3 regions of the Kitasatospora sp. NPDC059812 genome follow, and region 2 is predicted to be linked to each of the others. Evidence: riboswitches for the same ligand, from Rfam matches in the RefSeq annotation. Region 2 holds a riboswitch; each other region holds the start of a gene.

Region 1 (3,804 bases), on a different contig from region 2:
CCCCCGGTGGCCCGCGTGCAGCCCCGTGGCCCAGGCATGCCGAAGCGCTGCCACAGGAACAGCGAGACACCCGGAGCAGCGCTTCGACAGAACGACGTCAGTCGGCGAGGGGGAGGTAGACCCGGTTGCCCTGGGCGGCGAACTCGGCGGACTTCTCCGCCATGCCCGCCAGGGCCTCGGCGTCGAACTCGGTCTCCACGGCGCTGGAACCGTCACCGTGCTCGGCGCGGATCTTCTGACTGATCTTCATCGAGCAGAACTTCGGGCCGCACATGGAGCAGAAGTGGGCCGTCTTGGCGGGTTCGGCGGGGAGGGTCTCGTCGTGGAAGGCGCGGGCGGTCTCCGGGTCGAGGGCCAGGTTGAACTGGTCCTCCCAGCGGAACTCGAAGCGGGCGTCGGAGAGGGCGTCGTCCCAGTCCTGGGCGCCGGGGTGGCCCTTGGCGAGGTCGGCGGCGTGGGCGGCGATCTTGTAGGTGATCACGCCGGTCTTGACGTCGTCGCGGTTGGGCAGGCCCAGGTGCTCCTTGGGCGTGACGTAGCAGAGCATCGCGGTGCCCCACCAGGCGATCATCGCGGCGCCGATGCCCGAGGTGATGTGGTCGTAGCCGGGGGCGACGTCGGTGGTGAGCGGGCCGAGGGTGTAGAACGGCGCCTCGTCGCAGATCTCCTTCTGGAGATCCATGTTCTCCTTGATCTTGTGCATCGGGACGTGGCCCGGGCCTTCGATCATCACCTGGACGTCGCGCTCGCGGGCGATCCGGCCGAGTTCGCCGAGGGTCTGCAGTTCGGCGAACTGCGCCTCGTCGTTGGCGTCCGCGATAGAACCGGGGCGCAGGCCGTCGCCGAGCGAGAAGGTGACGTCGTAGCGCGCGAGGATGTCGCAGAGCTCCTCGAAGTTGCTGTAGAGGAAGTTCTCCTGGTGGTGCGCCAGGCACCAGGCGGCCATGATCGAGCCGCCGCGCGAGACGATGCCGGTCTTGCGGCGGGCGGTCAGCGGGACGTACCGGAGCAGGACGCCGGCGTGGACGGTCATGTAGTCGACGCCCTGCTCGCACTGCTCGATGACGGTGTCCCGGTACACCTCCCAGCTCAGGTCCTCGGCCTTGCCGTCGACCTTCTCCAGGGCCTGGTAGAGCGGCACGGTGCCGATCGGCACGGGGGAGTTGCGCAGGATCCACTCGCGGGTGGTGTGGATGTTGCGGCCGGTGGAGAGGTCCATGACGGTGTCGGCGCCCCAACGGGTGGCCCAGGTCATCTTCTCCACCTCCTCCTCGATCGAGGAGGTGACGGCGGAGTTGCCGATGTTGGCGTTGATCTTCACCAGGAAGTTGGTGCCGATGATCGCCGGCTCCACCTCGGGGTGGTTCACGTTGACCGGGATGACGGCCCGGCCGCGGGCCACCTCGGCCCGCACGTACTCGGGGGCGAGGCCCTCGCGCAGCGCCACGAACTCCATCTCGGGGGTGACCACGCCCCGTTTGGCGTAGGCGAGTTGGGTGACGGCGGCACCGCCGCGGCCGCGCAGGGGGCGGCGCGGGCGGCCCGGGAAGACGGCGTCCAGGTTGCGCAGGTTCCCGCCGCGCGGCGAGGTGTGCTTGATCCCGTCGTCCTCGGGGCGGGCCTCGCGGCCGTCGTACTCCTCGACGTCGCCGCGCAGGCGGATCCAGGCGTCGCGCAGGGCGGGCAGGCCGCGCCGCACGTCGGGTTCGTAGGCCTGGTCGGTGTACGGGCCGGAGGTGTCGTACAGCGGGACGGTCCTGCCGTTGGTGAGCTGCACCTCGCGGTACGGGACCCGCAGGTCGGGCCGGGACCCTTCGCGGTAGGCCTTGCGCCAGGCCGGGGTGGGGTAGCCAGTACCGGCGCTGGTGACGGTGGCGGTGGCGGTGGCGGTGGCGGCCTCGCCGGCCTCGCTGCCGCCGGCCTCGGTGCCGCTGTTCCCGGTGTTGCGGGCAGGCTGCGGCTGTGCTTCGAACGTGGTCATCTGACCTCAAACTCCCTACGCCGGCATTACCCGGTCAGGTTCCTGCGGTCGACGCAGCCGTCGGTCCGTCCGTCGACGTTCCGGTCAGCGCCCTCTCAGCCCGGTGCTCCGAGCTCCCGCGTCGGCAGGCGGTGTTGCCTGCACATGACGCCCAACACCGTAGCGAGCCGATCGCCGCAGGTCCAGCACGCCTCCGGCCGGCCGGACGCCGCGCCGGGAACGCCGAAGGCCCGGCCCCCCGTCCAGGGGGCCGGGCCTCGAACGGTTGCTCAGCCCTTGGCGGCCTTCTTCACCAGGACCACCACGGCGGCGGCGATACCGGCGACGACCAGCACCTTGATCATGATGCTCAGCAGGGCGCCGACGACACCGAAGACGAATCCCACGATGTTCCAGAGCAGCACCAGGACCAGCACCGGGATGACGATGTTCCGCACCCAGGAGGGCAGCGACTTCCAGAGCTCAGCCATGACCGTTCCTTCTCTCCCCGTGGGGTCGGCTGCCGTCCGGTGCCGCATCCCGCTTGCTTTCGGTACTTCGATCGTACGGGGACACGAGTGCCGGAACGAGGCCCGATGGCCCGGAGAGAACCCCTAGATCACCCCGACCCGGGGCCCAGGGGAGACCCGGGTACGGGCCTCGGGGACGACCCCCGGAAAGGGCCCCGCACCCCCTGCGACCAGCGGTCAGACCGGCCAGCGCTCGCCGCGCCAGGCGGCGTCCCAGAACATCCACTCGTAGCGCGAGGTGGTCGTGAAGTGCTCGACGACCCGGCGCCGTTCGGCCGGGGAGATCTCCTCGCCGAGACGGTCGGTGAGCGCCAGCACCCGGCGGACGACGGACTGGAACGCCTCGTCGCCGTAGGTGGCGATCCACTTGGCGTACAGCGGGTCGGGGGAGCCCTGGGCGAGCAGCGCCTCGCCGACCCGGGCGTAGATCCAGTAGCAGGGCAGCACCGCGCCGACGGCCTCGGCGAAGGAGCCGCCGTAGACGGTGGCCAGCAGGTAGCTGGTGTAGGCCCGGGTGGTGGGCAGCACCGGTTCGGCGGCGGCCTGCTCGGCGCTGCCGCCGAAGGCGGTCAGGAACTCGGCGTGCATGCCCTGTTCGGCGGCCAGCGCGCCGACCGCGTCGTCGGCGAAGGCCCGCACGTCCTCCTCGCCGGGCGCCTTGGCGGCGCAGACGGCGAGCGCGCGGGCGTAGTCGCGCAGGTAGTGCGAGTCCTGGACGACGAAGTGGCGGAAGGCCGCACGCGGCAGGGTGCCGTCGGTGAGGCCGCCGATGAAGGGGTGGGCGAGGATCTCGGCGTACACCGGCTCGATGGCCGCCCAGAGTTCTTCCGTCAGGCTCTTGCTCATGCCCAGGACCCTAGACGGTCGGCCCCGGCCGGCCCGCGGACGGTCAGTCCCCGGCCGGTTCCCGATCGGTCCGCAGACGGTCAGCCCTCGGGCGGGGAGAACACCACCAGGACCCGCAGCTCCTCGGTGACGTGGTGGAAGCGGTGCTCGGTGCCGGCCGGGACGTAGACGACGGTGCCGCGCCCGACCGTGGCGGTCTCGGCGCCGACGGTCAGTTCGGCGCGGCCGCTGATCACCTGGTAGATCTCGTCCTGGTCGTGCGCGGTCTGCGGGTCGGTGTCGCCGGGGGAGAGCGCGTAGAGCCCGGCGGACATCCGCGGTTCGCGCAGGAAGCGCAGGTACGCGCCGTCGTTCGCCGCGCGTTCGACGTCCAGTTCGTCCAACCGGAACAGCTTCACCGCTGCTCCCCTCCTTCGTCCATCCACCGTGCGGGCCACGGGCATTCAACACCACGGGCGCCGGACCGGG
Region 2 (3,896 bases):
CTCAGCAGTTCGGAAAGGATCAATACGGCATCATCAATGACCGGCTCCGGTATCTGCCGGTCGCCGAGATCTCGACGCAGTCGGCGCCGTGCGACCCCGACACTCGCCGGGCCGTGCGGCACTGCCATGGTCGATGAAGTCGGCACTTCACGCGCCACCATCAACGCCACCCCCGGACCTCCTTCAGCGTATGCCGAGGGAGAGATGCCCCTTGGTAATGCGTCGGAAACGACCGCCGGACGATCCCGCGAGGACATTTCAAGCGATTGCGACCGAGGGTGGACCTGAGGTCATTCCGTGCTCACCCTGCGTCGCCCCGGTGCATGAATTCCGGCAATAACGGGCCCGGAAGGTTTGACTGCCGACCAGAACGATCAGGTTGTGTCCGGGCTTTGCGGGTGGATTTGCGGGCGGCCCGCCGCCCGACGGCGGATCACCGCCCGAGCTGCGCCAGGACCTCGGCGGGCCGGTTGGTGATGATCGCGGACACCCCGAGCTCCAGGCACAGTTCCACGTCGGCCGGTTCGTCCACGGTCCACACGTGCACCTCGTGCCCCAGCTCGCGCAGCCGCGTCACCAGCTGCGGGCGGGCCCGCACCAGGTCGATGCCCGGCCCGGCGATCCGCGCCCCGCCCGGCAGCGGGGAGCCCGGGCGCAGCCGGCCGACCAGCGGCAGGGTCCGTTCGAACAGGAACACCCGCCGGTACTCCGGCGCCGAGGCCGCCACCCGGTCCAGCCCCACCGAGGAGAAGCTCATGATCCGGGCCGAGGGGCGCTCGCCCTCCCGGCTCGCGCCGATCTTGAAGCGTTCGAGCGTCCGCAGCAGCTCGGCCTCCACCCGGCCGCGGTAGCGCACCGGGTGCTTGGTCTCGATCGCCAGGTCCACCGGGCGGCCGCAGTCCACCACCAGCTCCAGCAGCCGCTCCAGCCGCAGCACGCCGCGCAGCTCGGGGTCGGTGCTGGGGCGGCCGGTCTTCCAGGCGCCGAAGTCGTACGCCTCCAGCTCGGCCAGCGTCATCGCCGAGACGGTGCCCTGGCCGTTGGAGACCCGGCCGATCCGGCGGTCGTGCACGCAGACCAGCTCGCCGTCGGCGGTCAGCCGGACGTCGCACTCGACCGCGTCCGCGCCCTCGTCGAGCGCGCGCCGGTACGCCGCCAGGGTGTGCTCGGGCAGGGCGTGCGAGGAACCGCGGTGGGCGATCACCTGGACGGGCGGCGTGGTGCGCGCCGCCGTCGAGGACGGGTCTGTGCTGGTCACGGGCCCCACGATAGGCGGCGGAAGTGACGCGCAGGCGAAGACGGCCCCAATCCGCGGGGCCGTCTTCGGTGCCGGTCGGTCAGCTCCGCGCCGCCCTGCGGGTCAGCGGGGTGAGCGCCCAGGTGACCAGGGCCGGCACCAGGAAGGCGAACAGCGAGGCCGACGTCCACTCCTGCGGGGTGAAGTGCAGGGCGTCCTGGGCGGAGGTCCAGAAGTCCGTCCACCAGCCGGCCACCGCGGTCGGCGCGATGAACTGGTAGACCGCGAAGCCCAGCACCCACGGCAGCAGCATCAGGCGGCGCGAGGGCGCGTCGGCGGAGAGGTTCCAGCCGTACCGGCCGGCGCCGAAGAAGTAGTCCACCGCCAGCACCGCCAGCAGCGGCACGAAGACCGAGCCGATCAGGCCCAGGAAGTTGGTGTAGGTGTCGGTGAACTTGTCGATCTGCAGCGCCAGCACGGTGATCAGCAGGCCGATCCCGCCGGTCAGCACCCGGCGGTCCACCTTCGGCAGCAGGTTCTGCACCGACATCGCGGTCGAGTACACGTTGGCGAAGGACTGGTCCGTCTCGCGCAGCACCAGCACCAGCAGGAACAGCCAGCCGGCCCAGACGCCGAGGAAGGAGTCGAAGATCCTGTTCGGGTCGCCGTCGGACTGCAGCAGGGCCATCAGGCCGAGCACGTAGCACCAGACCTGGGCGATCGTGTAGCCGGAGAAGCTGCCCCAGAACGCCGAGCGCGCGGTGCGCGAGTGCCGGGTGTAGTCGGCGGCCAACGGGACGAAGGAGATCGACACCGCGATCATCGCGTCGGTGGCGCCCAGGAAGCCGTGCCAGTTGCCGGCGCCCGGGTCGGGCACCCCCTGGCGGCCCAACTGGACGGTGAAGTACACCATCGCGACGGCGACCGCACCGGCCACGAAGCGGCGCAGCACCGCGATCGAGCCCAGCGGCCAGATGGTCAGCGCGGTGGTCAGCGCGCCCGCCAGGAGCACGAACAGCCAGCGGTAGCCGTCGGTGTGGGCGACGGTCTGCGCGCCCGCCGCGATCGTCAGCAGCTCGAACACGCCCCAGCCGACGCACTGGACGATGTTCAGCACCGTCGGGACGTACGACAGCCGGGTGCCGAACAGCCCGCGCAGGTTCGCCATCGCGGGCGCACCGGTACGGGCCCCGATCAGCGCGGCCACGCCGAGCATCGCGGTGCCGACCACGGTGCCGGCCACGATCGCGGTCACCGCGGCGGCCAGCGACAGCTCGCTGCCCTTGGCGCCGAGCACGGTCGCGGCGGTGGAGAAGCCGATCAGGCTGACGCCCAGGTTCATCCAGAGCGCGAAGTGGTCCCGGAAGCGCAGCGTGCGCGGCGGCTCGGTGTCCAGTACGAGCGGTGCCTCGGCACGCTCCGGGCGGTCCAGGAGGGCGGTCGCCGTGTCGGTGGGGCCCGTGCGACCGCTGTCATCGCTGTCACCGTCGTGAGCGGTCGGGGACGGTTCGGGGAAACCCTTGGACGCGGGCGCGCCCGAAGAAGAGGATGGCGAAGCAGGCGACATGGCCGATACTCCCTACGCCGGCATTACCCGGACAGGTTCCGGCGGTCTGCGCCCCCTCGACGGTCCGCCCACGATCCCGTGGCGTACGGTCGACCAGCGCACTCTCAGCCTGGTCGGTCCAAGCTCCCGCGTGTCAGTTGTGAGCGACAGGCTAACCGGCCCGGGGGTGAACGCCAAGGCCACGGGGTGTGCGGCCCGCATCGCGGGACGTCCGGCGGAGGTGGGGGAGCCTCCGGTCGTCGGCCTGGTCGCCGGTTCGGTCGTCGGTTCGGCCGTCGAGTTGCTCGTCGGCTCGGTCGCCGGCTCGGTCGTCGGCGCAGGACAGCCTGGTCGGCGGCCCGGCTGTCGGCGGCGGCTAAGGATTCTTATGAGTTATTCAGAGGGGTCCTTACGGCAATCGAATCGGCAGTACGAAAAACTATGGTCCTTGGTTCTGTCAGCTATGGAGGTCGTTCGTGAGCACCGAGCGCGAGGTTGGGCCCACCGGGCCGCAGGGGGAGCAGCCCTCGGGCGGCCAGGCGGCGGCTGTTCCCGCTTCCGACGGCCACGCCTCGGGCGGGCACCAGCCGACACTGGCCTTCGGCCGGGTCCCCGAGCCCGCGGCCGCGCCGGCCGCCGAGGCCGCACCGGCTGAGGCCGCGCCGACCGAAGGCGCGCCGACCGATGGTGTTCCGGCCGAGGGCGGGTACCAGCCCACCGTGGCCTTCACCAAGGTCCCCGCGCCGGAGACGGCCCCGCAGGCCCCGGCCGCGCCGGTCGCCGACGCGCCGGCCGCCCCGGTCGACGCCGCCACCGGCTACATCGACGCGCCGCCGCCGGTCCTGCCGCCCGCCCCGCCGGTCCCGGCCGCGCCGGCGGCACCCGTCGCACCTGTCGCACCCGTCGCCGAGAGCCCGGCCCTGCCGCCGGGTGCCAACCCGTACGCCACCCCGGCCCACGGCGTCCCCGCCGCCGGCCCGCACGACCCGTACGGCACCCCGGCCGCCCCCGGCGCGCCCGCCGCGCACCCCGCGCCCGGCCACCACCCGTTCGGCGCCGGCCCGCCCCCCGGCGGGGGGGGGGCCCCCCCCCGCGCCGGCGGCGGGGGGCGGG
Region 3 (3,896 bases), on a different contig from region 2:
CTCCGACCAGAAGTACGGCACCGGGTCGTACGGCGGCGCGTCCGCGCCGAGGACGGCGGCCGCCGCGGCCTCGCCGGACTGCAACGCGTGGTCCCAGTGCTGGACGGCCAGCCGGGCGCCGGAGCGGGCGGACGGGTAGCTGACGCAGTCCCCGGCCGCGAAGACGCCGGGCAGGCCGGTGCGCAGCCGCCCGTCCACCAGGACGGCGCCGGTGCCGTCCAGCTCGACACCGGAACCGGCCAGCCAGCCCGTCGCGGGCCGGGCGCCGACGCCGACCACGACCTCGTCGGCGGGCAGGTGCGAGCCGTCCGCGAGCAGCACCGCGCCCGCCTCGACGGCGGCCACGCCGACCCCGCAGCGCAGGTCGACACCGGCCTCGGCGTACCAGGCGGCCATCGCCGAACCGACCTCGGCCGGCAGCGCGCCGGGGACGGGCGCCGGGCCCGCCTCGACCACCGTCACCTCGCAGCCGGCCGCTCGGGCGGCGGTGGACACCTCGGCGCCGATCCAGCCCGCGCCGACCAGCACCAGCCGCAGGCCGGGCCGCAGCAGGGCGCGCAGCGCCAGCGCGTCGTCCAGGGTGTGCAGCAGGTGCGCGCGCTCGGCGCCGGGCAGGGCGCGCGGGGTGGCGCCGGTGGCGATCACCAGGGCGTCGTACGGGAGGTCGCCGGCGCCGGTGTGCAGCACGCCGGGGGTGAGGCCGGTGGCGCGGCGGCCGGTGAGCAGCTCGATGCCCAGGTGCGGGTAGTCGATGTCCAGGGTGGTGGCGTCGGCCTTGCCGAGCAGCACGTCCTTGGAGAGCGGCGGCCGGTCGTACGGCGCGTGCGGCTCCTCCCCGACCAGCGTGATCCGCCCCCGCCAGCCGCCCTGCCGCAGCTTCAGGGCGCACTGCGCCCCGGCCAGCCCGGCCCCGACGACAACCACCTGATCCGTTGCGTTCAGCTCTGCCACGCCCGTCACTGTACTCAGCGCCCTGCCGGGGCCACCGGCCCGTCCACCCCGCATACGGGCCTTCGGCCGGGCCCGCCCCCGGCGTTATGGTGGGGGCACCATCACGGGAGCCCGGCGTACCGGGCTGAGAGGCGGGCTGGCACGGCCCGCGACCGTCCGAACCTGATCCGGGTCATTCCGGCGAAGGGAGAAGAGCAGCCTTGTCACGCTTGCCCGAGGAAACCCACGCCGATGTGCTGGTGATCGGCGGGGGCATCATCGGCCTCGCCGTCGCCTGGCGCGCCGCGCAGCGCGGGTTGCGGAACATCGTCGTGGTCGACCCCTCCCCCGGCGGCGGGGCGGCCGGGGTCGCGGCCGGGATGCTCGCCCCGGTCACCGAGCTGCAGTACGGGGAGGAGCCGCTGCTGCGCCTCGGCATGGCCTCCAACCAGCGGTACGGGGACTTCGCCGCCGAGCTCACCGAGGCGAGCGGCGGCCTGGACACCGGGTACCGCCGGTGCGGCACGATCGCCGTCGCGCTGGACTCCGACGACCGCGAGGAACTGCGCGAGCTGCACGCCTTCCACCAGCGGCTCGGCCTGGACTCGTCCTGGCTGACCGGCCGGGAGGCCCGCAGGCTGGAGCCGATGCTCGCCCCCGGCGTACGCGGCGGCCTGCACGTCGCGGACGACCACCAGGTGGATCCCCGCCGGCTGCTGACCGCCCTGGTGGCCGCCTGCGAGCTCGCCGGGGTCGTGGTCCACCGTGCCGAGGCCGTCGGGCTGCTGGTCGAGGGCGGCCGCGCGGTCGGCGCCCGGCTCGGCACCGGCGAGACCCCGAGGGCCGACCAGGTGGTGCTCGCGGCCGGCCCGCACAGCCACCGGCTGCCCGGACTGCCGGAGGGCGTGCTGCCGGCCGTCCGCCCGGTGAAGGGGCAGATCCTGCGGCTGCGGATCCCCGAGGCGTACCGGCCGTTCCTGTCCCGCAACGTCCGCGCGGTGGTGCGCGGGCAGCACCTGTACCTGGTGCCCCGGGAGAACGGCGAGCTGGTGATCGGCGCGACCACCGAGGAGCAGGGCTACGACACCACCGTCACCGCCGGCGGGGTGTACGAACTGCTGCGCGACGCCCACGAGTTGGTGCCGGGCATCACCGAACTCCCGCTGCTGGAGACCTCGGCCGGGCTGCGGCCCGGCTCGCCGGACAACGCCCCGCTGCTGGGCCCGACCGCGCTGCCCGGGCTGGTCGCCGCCACCGGCCACTACCGCAACGGCGTGCTGCTCACCCCGGTGACCGCCGACCTGCTCGCCGAGTACCTGGCGACCGGCGAACTCCCCGAGCTCGCACAGCCGTTCACACCCACCCGGTTCTCCCCCGACCGCTCCACCACGAAGGCCTCCGCATGACCGAGATCGCACCACCCGAGACCACACCGGCCCAGACCACCCCAGCCCGGACCGCACCGGCCGAGATCGCGCTGACCGTCAACGGCGAGCCCCGCCGGGTGTCCACCACGACCACCCTCGCGGAGGTCGTGGCCACCCTCAGCACCGCCCACAGCGGCGTCGCCGCCGCCCTCAACGAGGCCGTGGTGCCGCGCAGTTCGTGGCCGGCCCCGGAACTGTCGACGGGCGACCGGATCGAGATCCTCACCGCCGTCCAGGGAGGCTGACATGGCCGACGACCTGCTGACCATCGCCGGGGCGTCCTTCGGCTCCCGGCTGATCATGGGCACCGGCGGCGCACCCAGCCTGGAGATCCTGGAACGGGCGCTACTGGCCTCCGGCACCGAGCTGACCACCGTGGCGATGCGCCGGGTCGACGCCGGCACCCAGGGCTCCGTCCTGGACGTGCTGACCCGCAACGGCATCCGGGTACTGCCCAACACGGCGGGCTGCTTCACCGCCGGGGAGGCCGTGCTGACCGCCCGGCTGGCCCGCGAGGCGCTCGGCACCGACTGGGTGAAGCTGGAGGTGATCGCCGACGAGCGGACCCTCCTGCCGGACCCGATCGAGCTGCTGGACGCCGCCGAGACCCTGGTCGACGACGGCTTCACGGTGCTGCCGTACACCAACGACGACCCGGTGCTGGCGCGCAAGCTGGAGGACGTCGGCTGCGCGGCGATCATGCCGCTGGGCTCGCCGATCGGCTCCGGCCTGGGCATCCGCAACCCGCACAACTTCCAGCTGATCGTGGAGGGCGCGGGCGTCCCGGTGATCCTGGACGCGGGCGCCGGCACCGCCTCGGACGTCGCGCTGGCGATGGAGCTGGGCTGCGCGGCGGTGATGCTCGCCTCCGCGGTGACCAGGGCGCAGGACCCGGTGCTGATGGCCGAGGCGATGCGGCACGCCGCCGAGGCGGGCCGGTTCGCCCACCGGGCCGGCCGCATCCCGCGCCGGTTCCACGCCGAGGCCTCCTCGGCGATGGCCGGCCGGGCGGAGCTGGACACCCGCGAGCACCCGGCGTTCTGACGCCCTGGCGCCCGGGCACCCGCCGCGTGTGCCGTGTCACAAACCGGGCACAGCCGGGCCCGGAGGCGATGTCCTCCGGGTCCCGCTGCCGCCTGCGGCCCTAGACTCTCCGGGTGGACATGGCATTGCACGACCCCTTGATCGGTACCCTGCTCGACGGCCGGTACCGGGTCGAGCAGCGCATCGCGACCGGCGGGATGTCCACCGTCTACAGGGGCACCGACACCCGGCTGGACCGGGTCGTCGCCCTCAAGGTGATGCACCCCGCGCTGGCCGGGGACGACGGCTTCACCGCCCGGTTCATCCGCGAGGCCAAGGCCGTCGCCCGGCTCTCCCACCCGAACGTGGTGAACGTCTTCGACCAGGGCGCGGACGGCGCAAACGTCTTCCTCGCCATGGAGTACGTGCCCGGCCGCACCCTGCGGGACCTGCTGCGCGACCGCGGCGCACTGTCCGTGCGGGCCGCGCTGGACGTGCTGGAGCCGGTGCTGGCCG

What was found. Region 2 has a riboswitch for thiamine pyrophosphate ahead of ACFV6D_RS10095 (purine-cytosine permease family protein). Riboswitches for the same ligand answer to the same signal wherever they lie in the genome.
Region 1: another riboswitch for thiamine pyrophosphate. It lies ahead of thiC (phosphomethylpyrimidine synthase ThiC); the one in region 2 lies ahead of ACFV6D_RS10095 (purine-cytosine permease family protein).
Region 3: another riboswitch for thiamine pyrophosphate. It lies ahead of thiO (glycine oxidase ThiO); the one in region 2 lies ahead of ACFV6D_RS10095 (purine-cytosine permease family protein).

What each region holds. Positions count from the first base shown of each region.
Region 1 is NZ_JBHWIO010000033.1:13,161-16,964, reverse strand. It holds gene thiC (phosphomethylpyrimidine synthase ThiC) at 98-1,981, opposite strand; TPP riboswitch at 1,977-2,111, opposite strand; gene ACFV6D_RS18485 (DUF5326 family protein) at 2,251-2,451, opposite strand; gene tenA (thiaminase II) at 2,668-3,336, opposite strand; gene ACFV6D_RS18475 (cupin domain-containing protein) at 3,417-3,734, opposite strand.
Region 2 is NZ_JBHWIO010000013.1:134,896-138,791, forward strand. It holds gene ACFV6D_RS10085 (ATP-binding protein) at 1-257, opposite strand, end outside; gene ACFV6D_RS10090 (glycerophosphodiester phosphodiesterase family protein) at 434-1,258, opposite strand; gene ACFV6D_RS10095 (purine-cytosine permease family protein) at 1,338-2,804, opposite strand; TPP riboswitch at 2,797-2,944, opposite strand; partial or broken gene ACFV6D_RS10100 (hypothetical protein) at 3,260-3,896, shown strand, end outside.
Region 3 is NZ_JBHWIO010000001.1:99,377-103,272, reverse strand. It holds gene ACFV6D_RS00465 (NAD(P)/FAD-dependent oxidoreductase) at 1-960, opposite strand, end outside; TPP riboswitch at 1,045-1,157, shown strand; gene thiO (glycine oxidase ThiO) at 1,161-2,336, shown strand; gene thiS (sulfur carrier protein ThiS) at 2,333-2,602, shown strand; gene ACFV6D_RS00450 (thiazole synthase) at 2,604-3,401, shown strand; gene pknB (Stk1 family PASTA domain-containing Ser/Thr kinase) at 3,521-3,896, shown strand, end outside.